4 regions of the Streptomyces sp. NPDC046716 genome follow, and region 4 is predicted to be linked to each of the others. Evidence: riboswitches for the same ligand, from Rfam matches in the RefSeq annotation. Region 4 holds a riboswitch; each other region holds the start of a gene.

Region 1 (4,330 bases), on a different contig from region 4:
GAGCGGTTCGGCGCCAGCCGTGCCGGCGCCACCGTCGTCGAGGTGGACGGCGCGTCGCACGCGATCGCCGTCTCCCGCCCGAAGGAGGTCGCCGAGGTGATCCGCACGGCGGTGCGCGCCGCCGGCTGACCCCGCCCGCAGACCGCCGTGCTCGTGCGAGCACGGCGGTCTCGCAGGAGCCGAAGCACCGGATGCCCCGGACGACATAGGGTTGCCCGGTGACCAGAGTCCGGTTGAGCGTTGCCGAACGGCGCGCGGAACTGCTGCGGGCCGCCATCGAGCAGATCGAGGTGCGCGGCGTCGCCGCCGTGCGCATCTCCGACGTGGCCTCGGCGCTGGGGGTGAGCAACGCCCTGGTGCTGTACCACTTCTCGACGAAGGAGAAGCTCGTCTCGGCCGCGTTCACCTACGCCGCCGAGGACGACCTGGCCCGTCTCCACAAACTGCTCGGCCGGCGGACCACGGCGCTCAAGCGGCTGCGCGCGGCGGTGCGCTGGTACGCGCCCACCGGCCAGGCCAAGGGATGGCGGCTGTGGATCGAGGGCTGGGCCGCCGCGCTGCGCGAGCCCGCCCTGCGCGAGGTCGCCCGCGACCTCGACAAGCAGTGGAAGGCGGCTCTCGCCGAGGTCGTCGCCGAAGGCGTGGCGGCCGACGAGTTCAGCTGCCCCGACCCGATGGGTGCGGCGCTGCGCCTGACGGCCCTCCTCGACGGCCTCGCCGTGCAGATGACCACGTACCAGGGCGCCGTGTCCCGGGCCCGCGCCCAGGAATGGGTGGACGAGGCCCTGGCCCGCGAACTGGGCCTGGAGCGCGCCCAGTTGACGTCAGGGCGCTGACTCCCCACTCCCGCGGCGACGGTTCAGGACGCGGATTCCAGCTGCAGCTTGATCTCGTGCGGGTCGAGGAACCCCTTGGCCTGCACCCGGTCGCCGGAGGACTCGCCGCGCAGCCGGCGCCCGATCCAGGGCACCAGGAACTCCCGGGCCCAGTGGATGTCGTCGCGCCGCACCTCGAACGTGCCGCGGGGCGGCAGCAGCGGCCAGGCCTGCTCGGGGTCGGCGGGCACTTCGATACCGAGGGCCTGCGCGGCGCGCAGCGCGACCCGGGTGTGGCCCTCGGCGGCGAGGTGCAGCCGGTCCTCGTCCCAGGCCCTGCGGTCCTGGATGGACTTGAGCGACCACAGGTCGAGCATCGCGCAGCCGTGCCGGTCGGCGATGGCCCGTACGTGCATGTTGTACGTGGCGATCTTGCCGCGCAGATGCTTGAGGACGGCGACGTCGCGGGTGTCGAAGCCGGTGGCGACCAGGACGGTGCCCGCGGCCTCGGTGAGCCGGACCACGGCCTTCTCGAAGCGCTCGGCCACGTCGTCGGGGTCGGTGCCGGGCCGGATGATGTCGTTGCCGCCCGCGACGAAGGTCACCAGGTCCGGGGCGAGCTCGACGGCCCGCGGGATCTGGTGCTCGATGATCTGGTCGATGAGCTTGCCGCGTACGGCGAGGTTCGCGTACTGGAAGGTGTCCTCGGGGGCCCGGTCGTCCAGGAGGACGGCGAGCCGGTCGGCCCAGCCGACGAAGGTCCCGTCGGGGCCGGGGTCCCCGACGCCCTCGGTGAAGCTGTCCCCCACCGCGGCGTACGAGCGGATCAGCCCGCTGTCGTGCGCGTCCGTCGCGTCGGCCGGGTTCACTGCGTCCGTGAGTGCTCTCGATTCGTTTGCCACGACCACACATCTTTCACCCCGAGGTGTGACCTACGCGACCGTAACCAGGGGTTGACGAGTGGTGAGAAAGCACACCCGGCCCCCAGGGAATATCTGGGGGCCGGGTGTGGCGCGTGGGGCGCGTGGGGTGTGCCGGGGGTCAGAGGGTGACGCCGTGGCTCCGCAGGTAGGCGACCGGGTCGACGTCCGAGCCGTAGCTCGCGGTCGTCCGGATCTCGAAGTGCAGGTGCGGTCCGGTGACGTTGCCGGTCGCGCCCGAGAGGCCGATCTGCTGGCCCGCCGTGACCGTCTGGCCGGCGGAGACGCCGACCGAGGAGAGGTGGGCGTACTGGGAGTAGTAGCCGTCGGCGTTCTTGATGACGATCTGGTTGCCGTACGCGCCGCCGTCGCCGGCCGAGACGACGGTGCCGTTGGAGACGGCCTTGATCGGGGTGCCGGTGGCCACCACGAAGTCGGTGCCCGTGTGGTAGCCGCTGGACCACATTGCGCCGGACGAGTGGTACTGGGTGCCGACGGAGCCCTCGACGGGCTTCACGTAGCCGGACCCGGTCGAGGCCGTGCTCGCCCGGGTGGCCGTGGCGGACGTCCCGCTCGCGCCGCCGACGGTGAGCTCGGTGCCGGGCGTGATCAGCGACGCGTTGCCGCCGATGACGCTCTTGTTGTCCTTGTAGAGCTGCTGCCAGCCTCCGTCGACGTTCTGGCTCTTGGCGATCTTCGCCAGGGTGTCGCCGGACTTCACGGTGTACGTGGTGCTGCCGGAGTCCGCGGCCTGCGCCCCGGTGGCGCCGATGAGCGGCAGCGCGAGCGCGGCCCCTCCGACGGTGGCGAGGGCAGCGGCGCGGGTGGCGCGGCGGGTCTTCGGGCGGCGGTGCTTCCCCTGTGCGGGCATGACGCTTTTCCTCTCCGTCGCCTGCGAGGTGAGCTGTCGGGTTCGGACTGGAGATGTCCGGCCGGCCTCCCGGGAAGGGGACCGGCTGCACCCCGAGCCACGTCGGGAAATCCCTCGGCGGCGTACTGCCTGTGGGTCCCCCGCTCCTGCCGTCACGGGTCGTGGTGGGAACTCCGGGCGGCGGCAGGACTAGGCGTTCCGTCCGGTGTGATGGGTGACCGTAAAGCAGCGCAACCGGCCGCGACAAACACCGAATTCGAATTTCGGGGTTTTCTTTGATCAACTGAGGGATTTCTGTGTGACCCTCTGTCGCGCCCGCACCTTTACCAACGCCATACCTGCGGGAATTCCGTCGTCCGGCGGCGACGGGAACCGCCACGCACGGTCACCGCTATGAGCCCGCTCACGCGGCCGTCCGCAATCCCCCTTCACTTGTGGATAGTTGGCGCAGAACTGGATAAATCAGACACATGGTTGCCCGGGGAATCGATGTCGTATCGTCAGGTGCAGGCCCACCGGCGAGCGGCGCCGGAGCGCCCGATTCGGAGGAGCCCCCGTGACGCAGCACGCCCCGTCCACCGAGCCCGAACTGACCGCAGTGCGCAACTTCCGCGATGTGGGCGGCCTGCCGACCGTGGACGGCGGGCGGGTACGGCCCGGCGTGCTCTTCCGCAGCGGCCACCTCGCGCACGCCACCGCCGAGGACGCGGCGTTCCTGTCCACCCTCGGCCTGCACACGGTCTTCGACTTCCGCAACGCGGCGGACCAGAAGCTGGAGGGCGCCGACGTCGAGCTGCCCGGCGTGCGCAACGTGAATCTTCCGCTGACCGACCCGGCCGACGGAGCCGAGTTCTGGAAGATGGTGCGCGACGGCGACATAGACCAACTGCGGACGCTGCTCTCCGACGGACAGGCGGCGCAGCGCATGATCACCTCGTACCGGGCCATCGTCACCGACCGCACCGCCGAGCACAGCCGGGTCCTGCACGCGATGGCCGAGGACAGCATGCCCGCCCTGATGCACTGCGCGGCCGGCAAGGACCGCGCGGGCCTGTCGATCGCCGTGACGCTGCTCGCCGTCGGCGTCGAGCGGGACGCCATCGAGGCGGACTACCTGAAGTCGAACGAGAAGCACCGCCGCTACAAGATCCGCCGCGCCGGCGGCGCCACGGGCGACGCCTACGCGCCCGAGGTCATGGAGCTGCTCGCGCCGCTCTTCGACGCGCGCGCCGAGTATCTGCACGCGGCCTTCGAGACCATCGAGCAGACGTGGGGCACCACCGACCGCTACTTCTCGGAGGGCCTGAAGCTCGGCGCGGCCGACCGCGACCGGCTGCGCGAGCGGCTGGTCGACTGAGACCGGGAGGACCGGCCCGGCGGTCTCAGCGGTTCCCGCCCAGCGTGAACAGCAGGTAGACGAACGCGGCGAAGGCGTGTCCCACGAATACGTAGATCAGGACCCGCACCCAGATGCCGCGCGGCAGCTTGTCCTCGATGTCGCGGCCGCCCGGCCGCTGTGCGTCACTCATGACATGCCTCCCAGGCACAGTGCGGTGGTCGGGCTCTGCAGCAAGGTGTGGACGAAGAGGAGTTCGGACCCGCCGGTGTCCGCGGCCGCGATGCGGTGCGGGGTGAGCGAGTCGAAGTGCGCACTGTCCCCCGGCCCCAGCCGGTACGAGGTGTCACCGAGGCGCAGCCGCAGCCGCCCTTCGAGGACGTAGAGC
Region 2 (4,330 bases), on a different contig from region 4:
CCTGTACCTGGGGAACGCCTTCGGGACCGACCAGCTGGCGGGCACCGGCCCGGGCCTCAGCTCGGTCACCGCCGCCACCTTCTTCGTCCGCGTCGTGATGTCCCCGTTCGCGCACCCGCTGTTCACGGTGCTCACCGGCATCGGCTTCGGCGTCGCGGCGGTCACCGCGCGCGACCGGGGCCGGATCCGCCGCTTCCTGCTGCCGCTGGCGGGCCTGCTCTGCGCGATGGGCATGCACGCCTTCTGGAACGGCTCGTCGTCCCTCGGCGAGTACGGCTTCTTCGCCGTCTACGCGGCCTTCATGGTCCCGGTGTTCGGCCTGATCACCTGGCTCGCGGTGTACGTGCGCCAGCGCGAGCTGCGCACCGTGCGCGAGGAGCTGCCCGCGTACGTCGCGGCGGGCTGGCTCACCCTCCCCGAACCGTTCGCGCTCGGCTCGCTGAAGGCGCGGCGCCTGGCACGGGAGTACGCCGCGCACTACGGCGGCAGGCAGGCGGCGGAGTCGGTCGCCGCGTACGAGGAGTACGCGACGTCGCTGGCCCTGCTGCGGCGCCGGGGGCGCAGGGGCCGGGCCGGCGCCGACTTCGTCGCACGGGAGCGGGAGCTGCTCGAGGCGCTGTGGGAGCGGCGCGCCACCGCCCGGCCCGCCCTCGCGTACGGCTCGCGGGCGGCGGCCCCGGTCCCGGTCTGGCGGCCGTCGGTGTACGCGGTGCCGCCGATGCCGGGCGGCCCCGCGTACAACCCGTACCGCTCCTAGGTTCCGGGCCTCAGGCGGACGCCTCGGTCAGCCGGGTCAGCTCGGCCTCGGTCAGTTCCAGCTCGGCGACGGCCATCAGCGCCGGCAGCTGTGCGGCGGTGCGCGCGGAGGCGATCGGCGCGGTGACGGTGGGCCGGGCGGCGAGCCAGGCCAGCGCGACGGTGGCGACCTCGGCGTCGTGCGCCTGCGCGACCTCGTCGAGCGCCGCGAGGACCTTCCGGCCGCGCTCGGTCTCCAGGTGACCGCCGGCCTTGTCGGCGCGGATGCTGTCGACGCTGACGCCGGGGCGGTACTTGCCGGTCAGGAAGCCGGAGGCCAGCGCCCAGTACGGGGCCGCGCCCAGGCCCGCGCGCGAGGCGATGTCCTGCCGGGCGCCCTCGTAGGTGTCGCGCGAGACGAGGTTGTAGTGCGGCTGGATGGCCACGTAGCGGGCCAGCCCCTCGCGGTCGGAGAAGTCCAGGGACTCCTGGAGGCGCTCCGGCGAGATGTTGGAGACGGCGATGTGGCGGACCTTGCCGGCCCGCACCAGCTCGTCGAGCGCGCCGATGATCTCCTCGACCGGGATCGTCTCGTCGTCGTCGAAGTGCGTGTAGTAGAGGTCGATGTAGTCGGTGTCGAGGCGGCGCAGCGAGGCGTCGGCGGCGGCCTTGATGTTGTCGCCGCGCAGGCCCTGGAACTCGGGGTGGCGGCCGACCTTGGTGGCGATGACGACGTCGTCGCGGCGGCCGCGGGCCTTGGCCCACCTGCCGATGAGGGTCTCGGACTCGCCGCCCTTGTTGCCCGGCGCCCAGGCCGAGTAGGAGTCGGCGGTGTCGATGAAGTTGCCGCCGCCCGCGACATAGGCGTCGAGCACCTCGAAGCTCGCGGCCTCGTCGGCGGAGAAGCCGAAGACATTGCCGCCGAGGCAGAGCGGGAAGACATCGAGGCCGGAGGAGCCGAGGGGGCGCAGTACGGAAGAAGTCATGCTCCAGTTCAACACCCCTCCGGAGCACGGCATTCCACGTATCCGGCGGTACGCGCCCCAAGGGCAGGCAAAACCGGCGGCCCTGGCGTCGGGGGGTTGCCGCCAGGACCGCCGGAGTTCAGGATGCGAACGGACCGGCCGGCCGGCTTCTCAGGGGGTCAGGCCCCGCTCGCGCAGCCATGCGGCCGGGTCGATGCCGGTGGCGTCCCCGCCCGGGTGGACCTCCAGGTGGAGGTGGGGTCCGGTGACATTGCCGGTGGCGCCCACGCGGCCGATGACATCGCCGGTGGTGACCTTCTGGCCCGCGCTGACGTTGAGCGACGACTGGTGGCAGAACCACAGCTCGGTGCCGTCGTCGAGGGTGATGATCGTGCGGTAGCCGTACGCGCCCGCCCAGCCGGCCTCCGTGACGGTGCCGGAGTGGACCGCGTAGATCGGGGTACCCGTGGAAGCGGCGAAGTCCAGGCCCGTGTGATAGCCGGAGGACCACATGGCGCCGGGCTGCCCGAAGGTGCCGGTGATCGTGTAGGAGGCGACGGGGAGCTTGTAGCTCTTGGCCAGCTTGGCGAGGCGCTCGGCCTCGGCCTTCTTCTTGGCCTCCTCCTCCGCCTTCTTCTTCTCGGCGGCGGCCTTCTTGTCTGCCGCCTCCTTCTTGGCGACGGCCTCGTCGGCGGCCTTCTTGGCGGCGGCCTCCTCGGCCTCCTTCTTCGCGGCGGCGTCGGCGGCGTCCTGCTGGGTCTCGGCCTGGGCCAGGATCCGGGTGCGCAGCGCCTCGCCCGCGTCCGACGTGCCGCTGCCGACCGTGGTGAGCGGGGCGGCGACCGTGGAGTCGGAGCTGTCGGAGCCGTCGGATATGAGCGCGCCGACGCCGGGCAGCGACTTGGCCGCGGGCAGCGAGTCCTTCACCGCCGACAGGTCGGGCATGGAGATGTGGACGGCGGGCTTGCCGCCCTGCGCGGTGGCGATGCCGCCCGCGCCGACGGCGGCGATCACGCCGACGCCCAGAACGGTGGAGCTGCGCGCGAGTCCTCCGCGCTGCCGGGCCACGCGGTGCCGGCCGCGGACGGGGCGGACGGACTCCTCGGTGGGGTTCCACTCCTCCCAGCTCTCCGGCTGGGGGCCGAACGCTTCGTTCGACGGGTCCTTCAGTGAGGAGAACTCGGGGGCAGGCCGGTTCGACGCCACGGGGGCGCTCTCCTTTCCTTCCTTCTCGCCTACCGGGTTAGCTGACGGGTTCGGAGCAGGAAGGTCTCCTACGAGCACCCAAAGATGCCCGATTCACCCCAAGTTGGTGGTTCCCCGGCTCCCTTGCGGGATTAAGCGCGTGCGCGCGGAGCCGTCGCTGGTGACGGCTGGGACGACCGCGCTGCGTTATCGAACGTTAATAGACAGCCGACAGTAATTCCAAGCTGTTCCTACTGATCGTTCACGTCTTTGGCCAGGATTTAACGGGTCAAGGCCGGTCGGAACGGGTCGACTTGACCGATGCTGTGAACCGGCCACTTCTCTGACGGTTCGTCAATTGTTATCCGGAACATCTGCGGAGAGTCACGGCCGCCGCACCGCGAGGAGCGCCATGTCGTCCGTCGCGCCGCCACCGGTGTGCGCGCGCACCTCCCCGGCGAGGGCCAGCAGCAGCTCCTCGGGCCCGGGGAAGATCCGCCCGGCCAGCCGGGCCGCCGGATCGTAGAAGACGCCCGCGGCGTCGCGCGCCTCGGAGAGCCCGTCGGTGTAGAGCAGCAGCGTGGTCCCGGCGGGGAACTCGGCCTCGACGACCCGGTCAGGCCAGCTCCCGAGCTCCCCCATGCCGAGCGGCAGCGCCCCCACCCCGTCGACGACGGGGATCATCCGGACGGTGCCGTCGTCCAGCAGCAGGATCGGCTCGGGATGGCCGCGGTTGACGATGCGGACGCGGTGCTCGCCGTGCGGGATCTCGGCGAGCACGGCGGTGGTGAAGCCCTCGAAGTCGTCGATGCCGTCCCGCCGGGTGCCCTCGCGGGCCAGCGCCCGCTCCAGGCGCAGGGCGACCGCCTCCAGGCTGCCCTCCTGCTCGGCGGCCTCCCGGAACGCCCCGATGACGACGGCGACGGCGGAGACCGCGCCCATGCCCTTGCCGCGCACGTCACCGACGATGATGCGGACCCCGTGCGGGGTGTCCTGGACGGCGTACAGGTCACCGCCGATGAAGGCGCCGGCCTGCGCGGCCTCGTAGCGCGCGGCGATGGCGAGACCGGCGATCCGGTCGGCCGGTTCGGGCAGTACGGCGAACTGGGCGGCCTGCGCGATCCGCCGGGCGGAGTCCAGCTGCTCGTTGCTGCGCCGCACGATCTGGTTGATGAAGCAGGCGAGCACGCAGACGGTGGCCACGGTGGTCATCTCGGTGACGATGTCGGTGCCGACCCGGTGCGTGTATCTGAAGTGGACGACGAGGATGGCGAGGACCGATCCGAGCCCGGCCAGGATCGTGCTGCGCAGCGGGAAGAACGGGGCGGCTACCAACGGTGCGGCGCTGAACAGCGGGGCGCCGGAGAAGCCGGAGGGGGTGACGTACTCGTACAGGGCGCCGCCGAGGATCAGCAGGACCGGCAGCGCCCGCAGGAACCACCGGG
Region 3 (4,330 bases), on a different contig from region 4:
AGCGGAAAAGAGGCCGCAGCCCATTCCGCGAATAGTGCACTTCTTTGTATACGGCTCCCCTGTTAATGCTGGAGCCCCGCCGTGTTTACGGGATGTTGCGAAGTCCTCACACGCTCACCCGCGCGCGGGACGCGCAGTCGGTGGGCGGCCGTCGCGCGCTCGGCGTGCTGGGCCGTCAGGGCGCGCGCCCGCTCGGCGTCGCCGCGGGCCACGGCGTCGACGATGGCCCCGTGCTCGGACCAGGACTCGGCCGGCCGGCCCGGGGTCTCGACCGCGTACATCCAGGCGATCTTGTGCCGCAGCTGGGTGAGCAGGGTGATCAGACCGGGGCTGCCGGAGGCCTGGGCGAGCGTCTCGTGGAACCAGCCGCCCAGTGAGCGCAGGTCCTCGTTCTGCCCCCGCCTGGAGCGCTCCTGACCCAGCCTGACCAGGCCGCGCAGCACTTTGAGGTGGGCCTCGGTGCGACGCTGGGCCGCGCGGGCCGCCCCCAGCGGTTCGAGCAGCATGCGGATCTCCAGGAGGTCGGCGGCCTCCTGCTCGGTCGGCTCGGCGACGCACGCGCCCGCGTGCCGGCGCGTGACGACGAACCCTTCCGCCTCCAGGGTGCGCAGCGCCTCACGGACCGGGACGCGCGAGACGCCGTAGCGTCGCGCGAGCAGTTCCTCGGTGAGCCTGCCGCCGCGCTCGTAGACACCCGCGACGATGTCGTCGCGGATCGCCGTGCATACCGAGTGCGCGGGAATGCGCATGACCCGACCTCCGCCTTAATCCCCGCGAAACGCGGTCGATTGACGCCCGTACAAGCGCGATTGACCTCCGGTCAGCGCGCTTGCCCGATGACTCTATTCCACCGCGCTTGAATTTCCGACGGGAGGCCGTAATCCAGGGATATTTTTTGGCCACCGGCGGGTCGATCGGGACAGGCAACGCGAAAGCCCCGGCTCGGTGAGCCGGGGCTTTCGGGCGATGAGGCGGAGCCGCGTCAGACGTTCACGCCGTGCGAGCGCAGGTACGCGACGGGGTCGATGTCCGAACCGTAGTCGGGGCCGGTGCGGGCCTCGAAGTGGAGGTGCGGGCCCGTCACGTTGCCGGTGGCGCCCGAGAGGGCTATCTGCTGGCCCGGGGTGACCGACTGCCCGACGGAGACTCCGATGGACGACAGGTGACCGTACTGGGTGTACGTACCGTCGTTCATCTTGATGACGATGTTGTTGCCGTAGGCGCCGCCCCAGCCGGCCTCGACGACGGTGCCGGAGCCCACGGCGTGCACCGCGGTGCCGCTGGCGGCGTGGAAGTCGATGCCCGTGTGGCTGCCGGAGGACCACAGGCCGCTGCTGGCCTTGTAGGCGGTGGAGACGTACGAGCCGGAGATGGGCGCCACGAAGGAGTTGAGGCGCTTGCGCTCGGCCTCACGGGCGGCGCGCTCCTTGGCCTCGCGCTCCTTCTTGGCCTTCTCCTCGGCCTTGCGCTTGGCCTCCTCGGCCCGCTTCTTGGCCTCGGCCTCCGCCTTCTTCTTCGCGGCGGCCGCGTCGGCGGCCTTCTGCTGGGCGGCGGCCTGGGCGTCGATCTGGTCGGCGAGGGAGTCGCCGATGGAGATGGCCTGCGTCAGGTTGTTCTGCTCCGGGGCCGCGGTGTCCGCGGCGAGCGCCGGAGCGGCGAGGCCACCGACGACACCGGTCGTGGTGAGCGCGGCGACACTCGCGACCTGCGCGGTGGTACGCGTGATGCGGCTCGGACGACGGTGCTTCCCGGTGGCACGGGTGAACGCCATGTGGAGGCTGATCCTTTCCTTCCCTCTCGCCTACCGGGTTAGCTGACGGGTTCGGAGCAGGAAGGTCTCCTACGGGCCTCTCCTTGCGGGAGGAGCCCGATTCACCCCAGGGACTGCGGTGGGTCCCCGGCTCCCCTGGCTCGCGCCATGGGGGACTCGGCGATGACTGTCCGGTGACGCGGGCGCGGCACTGGTGCGGCGGACAGCCGGACCGACGCTAAGCGGGACATCTTTTAATCAACAAACGGATCCCGGCTTTTGTCGCGCATGCCACAGGGCAGACAGGCAACCTCCGCACCATTTCGGACATTTACGAAGCGCGGCGATCGCTTTTGCGCACGTGAGGGACATCACGGACACGACCGAGCCCCGGTGCCCTCGCGGGTCACCGGGGCTCCGGGGCGGTGCGCTCGGGAGCCTCCCGATCAGCCGGTGACCACCGTCACCTCACCGATGCCGAGTGCCTTGACCGGCTCCTCGATCTGCGCGGCGTCCCCCACGAGGATCGTGACCAGACGGTCCGCCGGGAAGGCGTTCACGACCGCCGCCGTGGCCTCCACCGTGCCCGTCTCGGCGAGTTGGCGGTACAGGCGGGCCTGGAAGTCGTCGGGCAGGTGCTGCTCGACCTGGTCGGCGAGGGTGCCCGCGACGTTCGCCGCGGTCTCGAACTTGAGCGGGGCCACGCCCACCAGGTTCTGCACGGCCGTGTCCCGCTCGGCGTCGGTGAGGCCCTCCGCGGCCAGCGTGCGCAGGACCTGCCACAGGTCGTCGAGCGCCGGGCCGGTGTTCGGGGTGTCCACGGAACCGCTGATGGCGAGCATCGCGGCGCCCGTCCCGTCCGGCGCCGAGCGCAGCACCTGGGCGAAGGACCGCACCCCGTAGGTGTAGCCCTTCTCCTCGCGCAGGACCCGGTCCAGGCGCGAGGTGAGGGTGCCGCCGAGGCAGTACGTGCCGAGGATCTGCGCGGCCCACACCCGGTCGTGCTTGTCGGGTCCGATGCGGCCGATCAGCAGCTGCGTCTGCACGGCGCCCGGGCGGTCCACGATGACGACGCGGCCGGTGTCGTCGGCCGTGACGGGCGGCACGGGGCGCGCCTGCGCGGTGTTCCCGGTCCAGGCGCCGAGCGTGTCGGCGAGCAGGCCGTCGAGGTCGACGCCGGTGAGGTCGCCCACCACCACGGCGGTGGCGGTGGCGGGGCGTACGTGCTTCTCGTAGAAGGCGCGCACGGCCGCCGCGTCGATGGCCGCGACGGTCTCCTCGGTGCCCTGGCGCGGGCGCGACATGCGCGCGTCGGCCGGGAAGAGCTGCCTGGAGAGCTCCTTGGCGGCGCGGCGGGCCGGGCTGGCGCTCTCGTGCGGGATCTCGTCGAGGCGGTTGGCCACCAGACGCTCGATCTCGCTGTCGTCGAAGGCGGGCGCCCGCAGGGCGTCGGCCAGCAGGGCGAGTCCCTTGGGGAGCCGGGAGACGGGCACTTCGAGCGAGACCCGGACGCCGGGATGGTCGGCGTGCGCGTCCATGGTGGCGCCGGCCCGCTCCAGTTCGGCCGCGAACTCCTCGGCGGAGTGCTTGTCGGTGCCCTCGTTGAAGGCCCGCGCCATGATCGTGGCGACGCCGTCGAGGCCCTGGGGCTCGGCCTCCAGGGGCGCCTCCAGGTTGACCTCCACGGCGACGACCTGCTGGCCGGGGCGGTGGCAGTGCAGGACGGTGAGGCCGTTGTCCAGCGCGCCGCGCTGCGGGGCGGGGAACGCCCACGGCCTGGCCTCGCCGGGCTGCGGCTGCGGGTGGAAGTCCATGCTCGCGAGCTGCTCGGTCACTGGCCCGCCTCCTCGTCGTTCGCTGCGGTCTCGTCGTCGGCCTCGGCGGGGGCCGTGGGCTCGTACACCAGGACCGCGCGGTTGTCGGGCCGCAGGCGCGCCTCGGCGATCTCCCGGACCTCCTCGGCGGTCACGTCGAGGACGCGCCGCACGGCGGTGAGGGCGAGCTGCGGGTCGCCGAACAGCACGGCGTAGCGGCACAGCTCGTCGGCGCGGCCCGCCACGGTGCCGAGCCGGTCCAGCCACTCGCGCTCCAACTGGGCCTGCGCGCGCTCCATTTCCTCGGGGCTCGGGCCCTCCTCGGCGAACCGGGCCAGCTCCTCGTCGACGGCAGCCTCGATGACGGGCACCTCGACGTCGCCGGACGTCTTCACGTCCAGCCAGCCGAGGCAGGGCGCTCCGGCGAGCCGCAGCAGGCCGAAGCCGGCGGCGACCGCGGTGCGGTCCCGGCGGACGAGACGGTTGTACAGCCGCGAGGACTCGCCGCCGCCGAGCACGGTCAGGGCGAGGTCGGCGGCGTCGCACGCGCGCGTGCCGTCCGCGGGGAGCCGGTAGGCGGCCATCAGGGCGCGGGCCGGCACCTCCTCCTCGACGACCTCGCGCAGCTGCTCGCCGATGACCTCGGGCAGGGCGCCGTCGCGCGGGGCCGGCTTGCCGTCGTGGCCGGGGATGGAGCCGAAGTACTTGTCGATCCAGGCGAGCGTCTGCTCGGGATCGATGTCGCCCACCACGGAGAGCACCGCGT
Region 4 (4,330 bases):
GCTGCACGGCGCCCTGACCATGCTGGTGACCGGTGTCGCCCTCGTCGGCCTCAATCAGGCCGACGACAACACCGTCAACAACATCAAGATCGGCGTGAAGCTGGCGATCCTGATCGTGATCCTCGGCATCGTCTATGTGAAGCGGGACGAGGAGAAGGCCGAGAAGGGGCTGTTCGCGACGGTCGGCGCGCTCACCGTCGCGAACATCTTCATCGCGGTGCTCTGGACCTGATCCGGTCCGGCGTCCGTCAGGCCGGGCGCACCACGCTGTGGATCGACGAGGTGCCGTCGTAGTAGATGGACTCCTCGCGCACGTACGCGCCCGGCTTCGGGGCGTGGATCATCATCCCGTCGCCGAGGTAGAGGCCGACGTGGCTGATGTCGTCGTAGAAGAACACCAGGTCACCCGGCTGGATGTCGGAGAGCGAGACCGTCGTGCCGACCTCCACCTGGTCCCAGGTGGTGCGCGGCAGCGTGATCCCGGCGGCCTTCCAGGCGGCCTGGGTCAGCCCTGAGCAGTCGTAGGAGTCGGGGCCGGTGGCGCCCCACACGTACGGCTTGCCCTCCTGGGCCTTGGCGAAGGCGAGGGCCTGGGCGGCCTTGGCGGCGTAGCCGGACGAGGACGAACCCGAGCCCGACGAACCCGAGCCGGTCGAGCCGGAGCCGGACGATCCCTCCTGGGCCGCCTTCTCCTCGGCCTCCTTGCGCTTGGCCTCCTCGGCCTCCTTCTGCTTCTGGGCCAGCTCGGCGGCCTTCTTGCGGGCCGCCTCCTCCTTGGCCTTCGCGATCCGCGCGAGCCGCGCCTTCTCCTCGGCGGTCAGCTTCGACAGCAGCTGACGGGCGTCCGCCAGCTTCGTCTGCACGGCCTGCTTGGAGCTCTGCAGATCGTCCTGGGAAGTGGAGAGCTGCCGCAGGTTCTCCTGGGCCTCGGTGCGCTTCTTCGCGGTCTTGCGCTGCTCGTCCTGGAAGTCGTCGACGGCCTTCTTCTGCTCGTTCGTCATCCGGCTGAGCAGCTGGTCCTGCGCGAAGTAGTCCTCGGGGTTGTCGGCGAGGAACATCGTCGCGGTGTTGCTCATCCCGCCCGAGCGGTACTGCTCGGCGGCGAACCGGCCCAGCTCGTGGCGGGCCTTGTTCATCTTCTCGGTGCGCTGCGCGATGTCGTCGAGAAGCCGGTCGACCTGCTTCTTCTTGCCGGCGGTCTGCTCCTTGGCCGCGTTGTACTTCTGCGTGGCGACCTCGGCCTGGCGGTACAGGGTGTCGACCTTCTTCTGCACCTCCTCCAGGCTCGGCCGGTCCGGCTGCGCGGGGGCGGCCTGCGCCGTCTGCGAGAGCAGGGCGACGGAGGTGAGGGCGGCGGTCGTGATGCCGATCGCCGGGGTCGTGCGAAGACCGCCGGCGAGTCGGGAGCGATTGCGCGGCTTGCGGTGCGACGCCAAGGCTGGCGACTCCTTCCGTCATCCGCCTACCGGGTTAGCTGTCGGGTTCGGGCCTGCGGAAGGTTGCCCTACGGTCCGCCGCCCCGTGCTGCCGGGCGGCCGAGCCGATTCACCCCAAGGTCGGTGGGTCCCCGGCTCCCTGCCTCGCGGCGTACGGAACTCGGCGGGGGCTGCCCGCTCGCCGCGACGACCGCGGACGGGGGGACGGGCTGCCCGCGCAGCACCGTAGCCAACTCGTGTTGCTGCTGTGAAGGTTGATGTGCGATATGCCCGATACATTTTCGTGACCTTGGTGCGGGTGGGGGATCGGAGAGGCGCCGGGAGGCGGTTTCGCGATCGCTTTATCCGGCTGTGTGCCGATGTGACGGCAGGGGGCGCGGCCGAGTGATCTGCGTCATGCGGAACGCGCCGCGCCCGGTCCCCACGGGGCGGCGGAACCCCGGTATCGCAAAGGCGGCGGCGGTCTGTCAGTGGGGCGGCCTAGACTCGTACGGCGATGAGCAGCCTCTTTGACGACAGTTTCCTGGCCAGCCTCCAGAGCGGCGCGGAGCAGCCCCCGCCGCCGCCCGAGGACCCCGTCGACGACAGCGCGCCGGAGCCGATCCCGGACGATCTGTTCGGCGGGAAGTTCGACGTGCCCCCGGCCAGGGACGCGTACTACCGCGACGGCGCCCCGCGCCCGGCGGTGGATCCGGAATCCCTGCTCGACGGGTTGAACGAGAATCAGCGCGCGGCCGTCGTCCACGGCGGCTCGCCCCTGCTCATCGTCGCGGGCGCCGGCTCCGGCAAGACCCGCGTCCTGACGCACCGCATCGCGTACCTGCTCGCCGAGCGCGGCGCCCACCCGGGCCAGATCCTCGCGATCACGTTCACGAACAAGGCCGCGGGCGAGATGAAGGAGCGCGTCGAGGCCCTCGTCGGACCCCGGGCGAACGCGATGTGGGTGTCCACCTTCCACAGCGCGTGCGTGCGGATCCTGCGCCGCGAGAGCAAGAAGCTGGGCTTCACGTCCTCCTTCTCGATCTACGACGCCGCCGACAGCAAGCGCCTCATGGCCCTGGTCTGCCGTGACCTGGATCTGGACCCGAAGAAGTTCCCGCCGAAGTCCTTCAGCGCCAAGATCAGCAACCTGAAGAACGAGCTGATCGACGAGGAGGACTTCGCGGGCCAGGCCGCCGACGGCTTCGAGAAGACCCTCGCCCAGGCCTACGCGATGTACCAGTCCCGCCTCCGCGAGGCGAACGCGCTGGACTTCGACGACCTGATCATGACGACGGTCAATCTGCTGCGCGCGTTCCCGGACGTCGCCGAGTACTACCACCGCCGCTTCCGCCACGTCATGGTCGACGAGTACCAGGACACCAACCACGCGCAGTACGCGCTGGTGAAGGAGCTGGTGGGCCCGGCGGACGGCGAGGGCGCGGACCCGGCCGAGCTGTGCGTCGTCGGTGACGCCGACCAGTCGATCTACGCCTTCCGCGGCGCCACGATCCGCAACATCCTCGACTTCGAGGAGGACTATCCGAACGCGACGACGATCATGCTGGAGCAGAACTACCGCTCCACGCAGACGATCCTCTCGGCGGCGAACGCGGTCATCGAGCGCAACGAGTCCCGCCGCCCCAAGAACCTGTGGACGAACGCGGGAGCGGGCGCCCAGATCACCGGCTACGTCGCGGACACCGAGCACGACGAGGCCCAGTTCATCGCCGACGAGATCGACCGCCTCACGGACGCGGGCGACGCCCAGTCCGGCGACGTCGCGGTCTTCTACCGGACGAACGCGCAGTCCCGTGTCTTCGAAGAGGTCTTCATCCGCGTAGGACTGCCGTACAAGGTCGTCGGCGGCGTCCGCTTCTACGAGCGCAAGGAGGTCAGGGACGTCCTGGCCTATCTGCGGGTGCTCTCCAACCCGGAGGACTCCGTCCCGCTGCGCCGGATCCTGAACGTGCCGAAGCGCGGCATCGGCGACCGCGCCGAGGCGATGATCGACGCGCTGTCGCAGCGCGAGAAGATCTCGTTCCCGCAGGCGCTGCGTCGCGTCGACGAGGCGTACGGCATGGCGGCCCGCTCGACGAACGCGGTGAAGCGGTTCAACACGCTCATGGAGGACCTGCGCACGATCGTCGAGTCGGGCGCGGGCCCGGCGACGGTCCTGGAAGCGGTCCTGGAGCGCACCGGCTACCTCGCGGAACTCCAGGCCTCCACCGACCCGCAGGACGAGACCCGCATCGAGAACCTCCAGGAACTCGCCGCCGTGGCGCTGGAGTTCGAGCAGGACTCGGCCGCCGCGCCGGACGAGGGCACGCAGGAGGACGGCGCGCAGGAGGACGGCGTAGAGGCCCCGGTCTCCGGCGGCACGCTCTCCGACTTCCTGGAGCGGGTCGCCCTCGTCGCGGACTCCGACCAGATTCCCGACGAGGACGAGGACGGCAGCGGCGTCATCACCCTGATGACCCTGCACACCGCCAAGGGCCTGGAGTTCCCGGTGGTCTTCCTGACGGGCCTGGAGGACGGCGTCTTCCCGCACATGCGCTCGCTCGGCCAGGCCAAGGAGCTGGAGGAGGAGCGCCGGCTCGCCTATGTGGGCATCACGCGCGCGCGGGAGCGGCTGTACCTCACCCGCTCCACCATGCGCAGCGCCTGGGGCCAGCCCTCGTACAACCCGCCGTCGCGGTTCCTCGAGGAGATCCCGGCCGCGCACCTGGACTGGAAGCGCACGGGCCCCTCGACGCCTGCGGCCTCGACGAAGAGCATCGGCGGCGGCATCGCGGCCTCGCTGTCCTCGTCGCGTTCGCGCTCGTCGACCCCGGCGTTCGCCACCCGCCGGGCCAGCGAGAAGCCGGTGGTGTCCCTGGCGGTCGGCGACCGTGTCACGCACGACCAGTTCGGTC

What was found. A riboswitch is a leader RNA that binds a small molecule or an ion and turns the genes downstream of it on or off. The one in region 4 is predicted to bind cyclic di-AMP.
Positions count from the first base shown of each region.
Region 1: another riboswitch for cyclic di-AMP. It lies ahead of ABZ930_RS28470 (LysM peptidoglycan-binding domain-containing M23 family metallopeptidase); the one in region 4 lies ahead of ABZ930_RS39590 (NlpC/P60 family protein).
Region 2: another riboswitch for cyclic di-AMP. It lies ahead of ABZ930_RS20355 (M23 family metallopeptidase); the one in region 4 lies ahead of ABZ930_RS39590 (NlpC/P60 family protein).
Region 3: another riboswitch for cyclic di-AMP. It lies ahead of ABZ930_RS26220 (M23 family metallopeptidase); the one in region 4 lies ahead of ABZ930_RS39590 (NlpC/P60 family protein).

Region 1 is NZ_JBEYYU010000044.1:22,995-27,324, forward strand. Features, by position in the region: gene ABZ930_RS28455 (alpha/beta hydrolase) at 1-129, shown strand, start outside; gene ABZ930_RS28460 (TetR/AcrR family transcriptional regulator) at 219-836, shown strand; gene ABZ930_RS28465 (SGNH/GDSL hydrolase family protein) at 860-1,645, opposite strand; gene ABZ930_RS28470 (LysM peptidoglycan-binding domain-containing M23 family metallopeptidase) at 1,857-2,606, opposite strand; cyclic di-AMP (ydaO/yuaA leader) riboswitch at 2,612-2,783, opposite strand; gene ABZ930_RS28475 (tyrosine-protein phosphatase) at 3,163-3,963, shown strand; gene ABZ930_RS28480 (DUF6126 family protein) at 3,989-4,135, opposite strand; gene ABZ930_RS28485 (XRE family transcriptional regulator) at 4,132-4,330, opposite strand, start outside.
Region 2 is NZ_JBEYYU010000025.1:98,910-103,239, reverse strand. Features, by position in the region: gene ABZ930_RS20365 (PrsW family intramembrane metalloprotease) at 1-757, shown strand, start outside; gene ABZ930_RS20360 (aldo/keto reductase) at 768-1,721, opposite strand; gene ABZ930_RS20355 (M23 family metallopeptidase) at 1,872-2,906, opposite strand; cyclic di-AMP (ydaO/yuaA leader) riboswitch at 2,918-3,054, opposite strand; gene ABZ930_RS20350 (PP2C family protein-serine/threonine phosphatase) at 3,270-4,330, opposite strand, start outside.
Region 3 is NZ_JBEYYU010000038.1:25,335-29,664, forward strand. Features, by position in the region: gene ABZ930_RS26215 (GntR family transcriptional regulator) at 63-749, opposite strand; gene ABZ930_RS26220 (M23 family metallopeptidase) at 983-1,771, opposite strand; cyclic di-AMP (ydaO/yuaA leader) riboswitch at 1,784-1,943, opposite strand; gene ABZ930_RS26225 (pitrilysin family protein) at 2,197-3,564, opposite strand; gene ABZ930_RS26230 (pitrilysin family protein) at 3,582-4,330, opposite strand, start outside.
Region 4 is NZ_JBEYYU010000100.1:12,412-16,741, forward strand. Features, by position in the region: gene ABZ930_RS39585 (hypothetical protein) at 1-232, shown strand, start outside; gene ABZ930_RS39590 (NlpC/P60 family protein) at 249-1,436, opposite strand; cyclic di-AMP (ydaO/yuaA leader) riboswitch at 1,444-1,612, opposite strand; gene pcrA (DNA helicase PcrA) at 1,933-4,330, shown strand, end outside.